DNA from 2 places in the Novosphingobium rhizosphaerae genome. Region 2 is predicted to be linked to the other one. Evidence: riboswitches for the same ligand, from Rfam matches in the RefSeq annotation. Region 2 holds a riboswitch; the other holds the start of a gene.
What was found. A riboswitch is a leader RNA that binds a small molecule or an ion and turns the genes downstream of it on or off. The one in region 2 is predicted to bind cobalamin.

Region 1 (4,876 bases), 2.0 Mb from region 2:
GTTGCCCGCTCGGCGCGCCGGGCAGGGGCGTGCCCGACAGCGCGGGGCCGGCCGGCGCCATGCCGCGCAAGGGCGAATCGACCGCACGCAGGCCCGTGCCTGCCGGTTGTGCCAGGGGCGCACCGCCCGGCCCGGCGGTCGTGCGCTCCAGTGCGGCCATGCGGCCATCCTCGAACGCTTTTTCCAGCGTCAGCGGATCGGCCAGATCCGCCGCGACGGGCACCCAGCTGCGCGGATGCGGGGCGGCGAGCGGCTCTGCACCGCGATACGTGCCGGTGAAAGCAGCCGGCAGGCCGGCCGTGCCGGCCCAACGATAGAAGCGATGCGCCCCGATCGTGCCGATGAAGGCAAGCTTGTCTGCCCACAGCGGGTGCACCGCGCTGGTATGGTAATGCGTGGCGAGGCCAACCGGGGCAAAGACATTGCCGGCCAGGGCATCGGCGGCCACGCGCCGCGCGCGGTCCCAGAACTGCTGCACCGGGCGGCGCGCCATAGCGCCGTCGCACGCGAAGCTGAACTGGCAGCCGGGCCGTTCCGATCCCTGGTAGACCACGCCGCACACGGTCTTGGGAAAAGCGGGATGGGCCACGCGGTTGAGCACGACTTGCGCCACCGCGCGCTGGCCGGCATCGGGTTCCGAAGCGGCTTCGTAATAGATCGCGGTGGTCAGGCATTGCAGCGCGCGCCAGCGGTCTTCGCCGCTGCCCGAGGCAAACAGCGGCCGCGCCGCGGGATTGCGCGCCCAGGCCGCAAGCGTGGGCGCGTCGTCGGCGTCGCCATGGATCGCGGCCACCTGCCGGTCCCAGGCGCGCGCGGCGTCCTGCGGAGCCAGCAGGCCGCTGTCCTGGGCCGAAACGTAATAGAATGCCGAGCCGGGGAAACTTTCGCCCGCGCGCTCGAATGGTTGCAGGCCGTTACGATCGTGCGCGGCCGCGGCATCGATCCCCGGCGATCCCCAACCCACCGCGCCCAGCACCAGGCCAAGCGCGCCGATCGCGGCAATGCCGGCAGCGCGCTCTGCCAGGCGCGAGCCTGCGCGGTGCTGGTGCCGCCACGATGTCATGTCGCGCCGGCGGATGCGTGCGGCAAAATCGCGTGGCCGCACCGGGGCCAGGGTCAGCGCCTGAAGCAACGCGCCATCGGCCTGCCGCCGCTGCGCCAGCATCGCGCGCTCTTCCGGCCCCGGCGGCGGCATCAGCGCTTCGGGTGGCAGGGTGGGCGTGGCGCCGGTGAAGGGACTCGGGTCTGGCATAAGGGCGGGCAGGGGCCTGATCTTGCAATGGTGCGTTAGTCGCTGCGTGGCAACCATGCACGGGGGTAAATGGCTTCGTCCCGATAAGGCACACCCCGCTACCGCTTGGTTAAATTCTGCCGCGGGCTTGCCCCATGGTACAGGGGGCGCTATCGGCCGCGGCAGACGCCACCGGTGCCCGCGCAAGCGGGCTAAGAGGGAAGCCGGAACCAAAGCCGGCGCTGCCCCCGCAACTGTTTCCGGACGAGCGCCACGCCCTTTGTGCGCCACTGGCCCCCACGCGGGCTGGGAAGGCCGGCGTGTCGCGATGACTTCGGATGAGCCAGGAAACCTGCCGGTGTGTGGTCGTTCCGCGGCCGGGCGGGGTGTACCGGGCGCAAGCGTGACGAGTTTCCGCCCGGGGCCCGGCGGACCCTCGCGCCATGGACGGCAAGACTGTCCATGGGCCGGGAGGAAAAGACCATGAAGACTTCGCTGTTTGCGCTGGCCGCCACGCTCGTGCTGGCCATGCCTGCCCATGCCGAGGAAGCTGCACCATCCGATGGCGCAGAAATCACCGTCCTGGCCACCGGCAGCGCCCTGTCGCTCGACCAGACCGGCCAGGCGATCAGCGTCGTGCCGCTGCAAACGATCGAGGCGGTGCAGGGTGTCGATATCACCCGCGTGCTCGAACGCGTGCCGGGGCTGACCTATTCGCGCACCGGCGGGCTTGGCGCGCAGACGGCCGTGCGCCTGCGCGGCGGGGAAGGGCAGCACACCCTTGTCCTGGTCGATGGCGTACGGGTGGAAGACCCGTCCGCGCCTTCGGGCGGGTTCGATTTCGGCACGCTGACCAGCGGCGGCATCGAAAGGATCGAAGTGCTGCGCGGCTCCAACTCGGTCATCTGGGGCAGTTCGGCCATCGGCGGGGTGATCGCGGTGACCACGCGCGAGATCGACGGCGCGGAAGCTTCGGCCGAAGCCGGCTCGCGCGGCAGCTATGATGCCGAGGCGGTCGCCGGGGTTAAGCGCGATCGCTATGCCTTCTCGCTGGGCGGCGGCTATGCCACCACCGATGGCGTCTCGGCCGCAGCCAATGGCACGGAACGCGATGGCTATGACCAGTGGCGCGTGGGCGGCAAGGGCCGCGTCAACCTGACCGACACGCTTTCGCTGGTGGCCAGCGCCCGCTATGCCGATGGCAAGACCCAGATCGATGGCTATGACGCCGATTTCAATTTCGGCGATACCCCCGAATATACCACCACCCGGCAGTTCTTCGGCCGTGCCGGGGTGCATTACGCGGGCGGCGCCCTCACGCTGGACGCAGGCTATGCCCTGTCGGACACGCGCCGCCGCTATTACACCGGCGGAGCAGACGACACGTTCGAATACGGTTACAACGGCCGTAGCGAGCGGGTGGAACTCAACGGCCGCTATGCGCTGCCGGCCGATTTCGCGCTCGATTTCGGCGCGGATCGCGAATGGACCCGGTTCGACAGCACTTTTGACGCGCAACAGCGCGCGCACCTGACCAGCGGCCATGCCATGCTCGGCTGGTATGGTGCCAAGGCCAGCCTTGCCGGCGGCGTGCGCTATGACGAACAGAGCCAGTTCGGCAGCAACGTGAGCCTCGGGGCCAACGGCACCGTGGAAGTGCTGCGCGGCCTGCGGTTCAACGCCAGCTATGGCGAAGGCTTCCGCGCGCCCACGCTCTACCAACTGCTTTCGCCCGATTACGGCAACGCCAATCTCAATCCCGAACGCAGCCGCAGTTATGATGCCGGCTTGGCCTATACCAGCGCAGACGGCACGTTCCACGCCGGGCTCACGCTGTTCCGCCGCGATACGCGCAACCTCATCACCTACGTCTCGTGCTACATGGTGGAAAGCGCGCTGTGCACCGGCCATGCCTATGGCGTGTATGACAACGTGGGCAAGGCGCGCGCGCAGGGCGCCGAACTGGAAGTGGGCGCCACGCTCAGCCCAGGGGTCAAGGGGCAGATCGCCTATGCCTATACCGAAGCGACCGATCGCACCCCTGGCGCGGCCACGTTCGGCAAGGACTTGGCGCGCCGTCCGCGCCACGCGCTGACCACTTCGCTGGACTGGACCACGCCCTGGGCCGGCCTGGCCCTCGCCGCGGATATCCGTTTTCAATCCGAAACCTTTGACAACGCGGCCAATTCGATCAAGCTGTCGGGCGGTAGCGTCACCACGCTGCGCGCCAGCCTGCCGATCCTTCATCAGGCCGAACTGTTCGGCCGGGTGGAAAACGTGTTCGATCGGCCGCTGGTGACGGCAGCGGGCTATGGCGCGCTGGGTCGTTCGGTGTTTGGCGGGGTGCGCCTGCGCTACTGATGGCGCGCCGCGGCACCAGCGAAAGGAATGACCTTGACGTGATCGGCCGTGTGCTGCCCCGCTTGTCTTGCCGCCGCCTGCCTGCACTGCTGGCCCTGGCTCTGGTGGGATGCGCGCGGGTTGCCCCGGCCGGTGAGGCGGCGCATGGCGCAGGTGCCCTGCCGCGTATCGTCTCGCTCAACCCGTGCAGCGACGCGGTGCTGGCGCAAGTGGCCGACCGCGGGCAGATTCTGGCGCTGTCCTTCTACAGCCGCGATCCTGCGCAAACCTCGATGGACGTGGCCGAGGCGCGCCGCTTTCCCTCCACCGATGGCGCCGTGGAAAGCGTGGTCGCGCTTCATCCCGACCTGGTGGTGACCAGCACTTATGCCGATCCGGCCACGCTGGCGGCGCTGCGCAGCATGGGGCTGCGCGTGGAAACGGTGGGCATTGCCGATTCGCTGGCTGCGGCGCGCGCGCAGGTCCGCAGCCTGGCCGCCTGGGCCGGCCATCCAGAGCGCGGTGCGGCACTGCTGGCGCAGATCGATCGCGCCGTGGCAGAGGCTGCGCCGCCGCCCGGCCATGTTCCCATTCCGGCCGTGTTGTGGGAGCCGGGCGGGCTGGTGCCGGGCCAGCACACGCTGGTCTCTGACCTGATGAGCCAGGCGGGTTTTGCCAATTTCAGCGCGCAGCGCGGGCTGGGCCAATCCGAACGCCTGCCGCTGGAGCGCATGCTGGCCGATCCGCCGCGCGTGATCCTGGCGGTGGGCCCGGCACCGGGCACGATCGTGCCAGGCACCGGCCCGGACGAAGACCGGCTGCTGTTCCACCCCGCGCTCGCTGCGTTGACGCACACCGCGCGCGCCCCGATCGCGCCCAATCTCATCTATTGCGGTGGCCCCACGATTCCGCGCCTGCTCGATCGGCTGGTGGCGGTGCGCCGCGAACTGGAAGGCCCTGCGTTGGACAAAGCTTTGGGTAGGCCGCAATGAACCGAGCCGCTCTGCCCGTGGTGCTGGCCACGCTGCTCCTGCTGCTGTTTCCGCTGTGCCTGATGGCGGGGCAGGTGTGGATCAATCCGTTCGATCCAGCCGGGGCCCCATACAGTGCCAATGCCACGGTAATCCTGGCGCAACTGCGCCTGCCGCGCGCGGTGCTGGCGGTGGTGGTGGGCGCCGGGCTGGGCGCGTCAGGCGCGGCGATGCAAGGATACTTGCGCAATCCGCTGGCCGATCCCGGCCTGTTCGGGGTGGCGCCGCTGGCTGCATTGGGTGCTGTATTGTCGTTGTTCATGGGCTTTGCGGT
Region 2 (4,876 bases):
ATGACCAAATATCTGTTGTGGTCGGCGGCGGCATGCGCCCTGGCAAGCAGCCCATCGCTGGCCCAGGCGCAAGACGCCGGCGCGGCAACCACGCCAGAAGCACCGCAGACCGGGATCGGCGATATCGTGGTGACGGCACAGCGGCGCTCGGAAAACCTGCAGCGCGTGGCCGTGGCGGTTTCGGCAGTCAATGCCGCGTCGCTGGTCAATGCTGGCGTCAGCCAGCCGCAAGATCTTTCCAAACTGGTGCCGGCGCTCAAGCTGGCGGCGTCGGGCGGGGCCGGTACGCAAGTGACGGTGCGCGGCGTGGGCAACTTTGCCGGCAATGCCTATGCCGAACCGGCCGTGGCGGTAAACCTCGATGGGGTTTACATCGCTCGCTCGGCTGGCGCCGACGGCTTGTTTTACGATCTTGACCGCGTTGAAGTGCTCAAGGGGCCGCAGGGCACGCTCTATGGCCGCAATGCAACCGCAGGGGCCCTCAACATCATCGCGCACAAGCCCGACGATGCCTATGAAGCCAGCGGCAACGTGACAGTGGGCAACTACAATCTGTGGCGCGGCGAACTGGCGCTCAATGCGCCGCTCGGTGGCGGTTCGGCGTTCCGCGTGGCCGGGCAGATCACCCGCCGTGATGGCTATTTCTCCGACGGCTATAACGACGATCGCAGCGAAGCGGTGCGCGCTCAGTTGAAACTCGTCGCCAGCGACCGCTTTCACGTCCTGATCGCCAGCGACTATGCGCACCAGGGTGGCAAGGGACCGGGCGCCGTGTTTTCGCCGTTCTTGTCTTCCAATGCCTATGCCGGGCCCACGGCCGATGGCAGCAATGCACTGCTGCGCAATGTCTCGCTTGGCATCACGGGTGGACAAAATCCCAATCTGCTGCCGGCATTTACCGACAAGGGCTATGTCAATGCCAACAACGTGGGCGTTTCGGCGACGGCCGAATATGCGTTCAACAATGCCACGCTGACGGTTATTCCGGCCTATCGGGACAGCAGCAACGATTATCTTCAGTACAACCCCGGCTTTCCGTTGCAGGTTTCGGAAAATGCCAAGACCACCTCACTCGAAGCGCGGCTGGCCTCGTCCAACAAGACGGCGCGGCTCCAGTGGTTGCTGGGTGGCTTCTTCTATAACGAAGACTTGCATTTCAACCTGTTTGCCAACCAGGGGGTATCGTTCAGCTATACCAATCCGCTGCTCAACACCCGCAGCTATGCCGCCTTCGGCCAGTTGACCTTTGCCCTGGCAGATGGCCTGCGCCTGACGGGCGGCCTGCGCTACACGCACGAGCACAAGACGCAGGCGGGCAACCACGGTTCGCCGCTGGGGGCTGGGCAATCCACTTCCACCTGCGCGCCCTATGATGCCACGACGGGCGCCTGCTATGCCGCGCTTAGCGGTGACCTGACTGCCAACCGCGTAACCTGGAAAGGTGGTGTCGAATACGACGCCGGCCCGCAGTCGCTACTTTATGCCAATGTCGGAACCGGCTTCAAGGCTGGCGGGTTCTTCGGCTCGCAGCCGCCCAACACCTACAAGCCCGAAACGCTTACGGCCTATACGATCGGCAGCAAGAACCGCTTCTTTGGCAACACGCTCCAGGTCAACGCCGAATTGTTCTATTGGGATTACCGCAACAAGCAGGTGACGCACCTTGGCCCGATCCAGCCGGCCGGCTTCGACCTCATCACCGAAAATGCCGGCAAGGCCGAAATCTATGGCTCGGAAGTGGAAATAACCTGGCAGCCCGCGCCGAGCGACACGCTGAGCGCAGACGTGCAGTACCTGCATTCCCGCTACAAGGAATTCACCTATACCCAAAGCACCGCCAATGGCCCGGCGCAGACGAGCTGCCCCACGACGGCCATTGCCGGGCAAGCGGCGGTTCAGGTCAATTGTGCGGGACGCACCGTGCCGCTTTCGCCCACGTGGACGGTGAACTTGTCCTATCGCCATACGTTTGATTTGGCGGGTGGATCGCGCATCGATGCGCAGGTCGGCACGCGGATCGAAAGCGGGTACTGGCTGGGCGAGGAGTATGTTTCTGGGCAATACCAGGACGCCACGACCGTTTCGAACGCCACGCTCACCTGGCACGCCGCGGGAGACCGCTTCTCGGTTTCGGGCTTTGTCGACAACATCGAAGACCGCGTGATCAAGTCGATGTCGTTCGTTCATCCCGTGCTCGGTCTGCCGGTGGTTGGCCTGCGTCCGCCCCGCACTTTTGGCGCCCGTCTCGGCTTCAACTTCTGAACCCGCGCCGGTTGGTTCTTTGCTTCTCTGCAGGCCATGGTCACCACGGGGGTGCTCATGGCCTGCAGCATCATGCCGTGGCCTGTCGCTAACCGCTGGCGCGCCGGCCGCGTTTCGGGCAATCCTTGCGGCGTGACCAGCCCGACGGACCTTGCCCCCACCGCGCTGCTGCGGCGCTTGCTCGTTTCGCAGGTACAGGCGGTGTTCCACGATCGGGCGAGGGGGCAAAGTCCGGTCGTGCGATCGGACAATGCATTGTTCGCGCGCGATTCGGTGATCTGGCGCGTGCACGGCGATGTGACCACGATGATGATCGGCGGCGTCGCGGCGCTGCTGTTGCAGATGTTGCACCCCGCCGCTCTGGCCGGGGTGTGGGACCACAGCACGTTCCGCAACGACATGCCCGGCCGGTTGCGGCGTACCGCGCGGTTCATTGCCGTGACGACTTATGCCGATCGTGCCCTGGCGGATGCTGCGATCGACAAAGTGAAAGCCGTCCATGCGCATGTGCAAGGCACTTTGCCCGATGGCACGCCCTATCGCGCCAGCGATCCGCGCTTGCTGGCCTGGGTTCACGTGTGCGAGGCACTATGCTTTCTCGACGCCTGGATCGCCTATGGCGAACCGGGCATGACGCGCGCCGACCAGGATACCTATATCAGGCAGGCAGGCCTGGTTGCGCGTCGGCTGGACGCCGATCCGGTCCCGGAAACCCGCGCCGAGGCGGAGGCACTGATGGCGGCATTCCGCCCCGAACTGCGCGCCGACCAGCGCACGCGCGAGGTCGCCCGCATGGTGTTGTCGCAACCCGCGCCCTCGCTGGCCGCCGCGCCGGCACAGCATGTGCTGTTTCAGGCGGCGGTCGATCTCATGCCGCCCTGGGCCAAGGCCTTGCACCAGCGGCACGTGATGCTGCCCGCCTTGCCGATCGTGCGCGGCGGCGCCTTTGCCATGGCGCGCACGCTGCAATGGGCGTTCGCGCCCGCACGCCAGCGGGCAGCGGGCGGGGGATCGTCAGACTGAGCGAGCGCAGCACCCAGGCGGCGCGGCGGCGCGGTTACCTGGCCGGCGACTTGCCATTGCGCCGGGGCAGAGTGCTGGCTATGCCCTTGCCGCCCGGTGCGCAATCGCCGGGCGCAAGATCGCGCCGGTGCCCGAGAGGGCTCAATCGGGAACGCGGTGCGGGGCCTGGTGCTCCAAATCCGTGGCTGTCCCTGCAACTGTAAGCGGCGAGCGCGATGCATACCGCTTTCCCGGTATCGGCGGGAAAGCAGCCACTGGGCCGGACGCCAAGACGGGCGAGGCCTGGGAAGGCATGCATCAAGCCCTGACCCGCAAGCCAGGAAACCGGCCGGCGCAGGTCGCTCGTTCCTCCGTCCGGGGGATGGCCTTGGCCCAGGGGATGGCCGCGGCACGGTTCATTCCGTCAGAGCGACGCCATCGCGGCCGGGCGCGGCTGCGCGGGCGCCATGCGTGGCGTGCGCGCGCAACAAGCGTGTCCGGTCCAGTCGCAACCCTGGCCGGAGTGTCTGTTCGTGCCTGCATCATCCCGTTTTTCCGCGTCGCCGCTGCGGCGGCGCATCACCGTGCTTATCGCCTGCCTGGTCCTTGCCAATGGGCTTGCCTGGGTCTGGGCGCTGGGCCTGTTCCACGCCCAACCGCTGATGCTCGGCACCGCGCTGCTCGCCTGGGGCCTTGGCTTGCGCCATGCGGTCGATGCCGATCACATCGCCGCGATCGACAATGTCACGCGCAAGCTCATGCAACAGGGGCAGCGGCCCGTCGCCGTGGGCCTGTGGTTTGCGCTGGGCCATGCCGCGATCATCGCGCTCGCTTCGGTGGCGGTGGCGCTCACCGCCACGGCGCTCGCCCGGTTTGGTGCCTGGCGCGAGGTGGGCGGGGTGATCGCCACCACGGTTTCGGCGCTGTTCCTGTTTGCCATCGCGGCGATGAACCTGGTCATCCTGCGGTCGGTGTGGCGCACCTTTGCCCATGTGCGGGCAGGGGGCACCTATGTGGAGGAAGACCTCGACCTGCTGCTTTCGGGCCGGGGGCTGCTTTCGCGCCTGTTTCGGCCGATGTTCCGCCTGGTCACGCGCTCGTGGCATATGGCGCCGCTAGGCTTCCTGTTCGGCCTGGGGTTCGACACCGCCACCGAAGTGGCGCTGCTCGGCCTTTCGGCCAGCCAGGCGGCGAGCGGGCTGGCGCTGGGCACCGTGCTGGTGCTGCCCGCGCTGTTTGCGGCGGGGATGGCGCTGGTCGATACGATCGATGGCGTGGTCATGCTCGGCGCCTATGAGTGGGCCTTCGTCAAACCCATCCGCAAGCTCTATTACAATATCACCATCACGCTGGTTTCCGCGCTGGTGGCGATCGTGATCGGCGGGATCGAGGCGGCCGCGCTGATCGGGCAGAAGCTGGGGCTGGGCAGTGCGCCCTTTCGCCTGGCCGCCGATCTGGCCGGCAATTTCAATGGCCTGGGCTTTGCCATCATCGGCCTGTTCGCGCTGTGCTGGCTGGCCAGCCTGGCGATCTATCGCTGGCAGCGGCTGGACGAGATCGAGGTGGCAGAACCATCCTGATGCCAAGGACAGTTGGCTTGGCTTCCGAACTG

Region 1: another riboswitch for cobalamin. It lies ahead of R9J51_RS09580 (TonB-dependent receptor domain-containing protein); the one in region 2 lies ahead of R9J51_RS18670 (HoxN/HupN/NixA family nickel/cobalt transporter).

The regions. Positions count from the first base shown of each region.
Region 1 covers NZ_CP137861.1:2,084,804-2,089,679, forward strand. The annotation lists gene R9J51_RS09575 (cell wall hydrolase) at 1-1,252, opposite strand, end outside; cobalamin riboswitch at 1,422-1,592, shown strand; gene R9J51_RS09580 (TonB-dependent receptor domain-containing protein) at 1,715-3,592, shown strand; gene R9J51_RS09585 (ABC transporter substrate-binding protein) at 3,631-4,563, shown strand; gene R9J51_RS09590 (FecCD family ABC transporter permease) at 4,560-4,876, shown strand, end outside.
Region 2 covers NZ_CP137861.1:4,121,114-4,125,989, reverse strand. The annotation lists gene R9J51_RS18680 (TonB-dependent receptor domain-containing protein) at 1-2,262, shown strand; gene R9J51_RS18675 (oxygenase MpaB family protein) at 2,335-3,285, shown strand; cobalamin riboswitch at 3,394-3,632, shown strand; gene R9J51_RS18670 (HoxN/HupN/NixA family nickel/cobalt transporter) at 3,798-4,844, shown strand.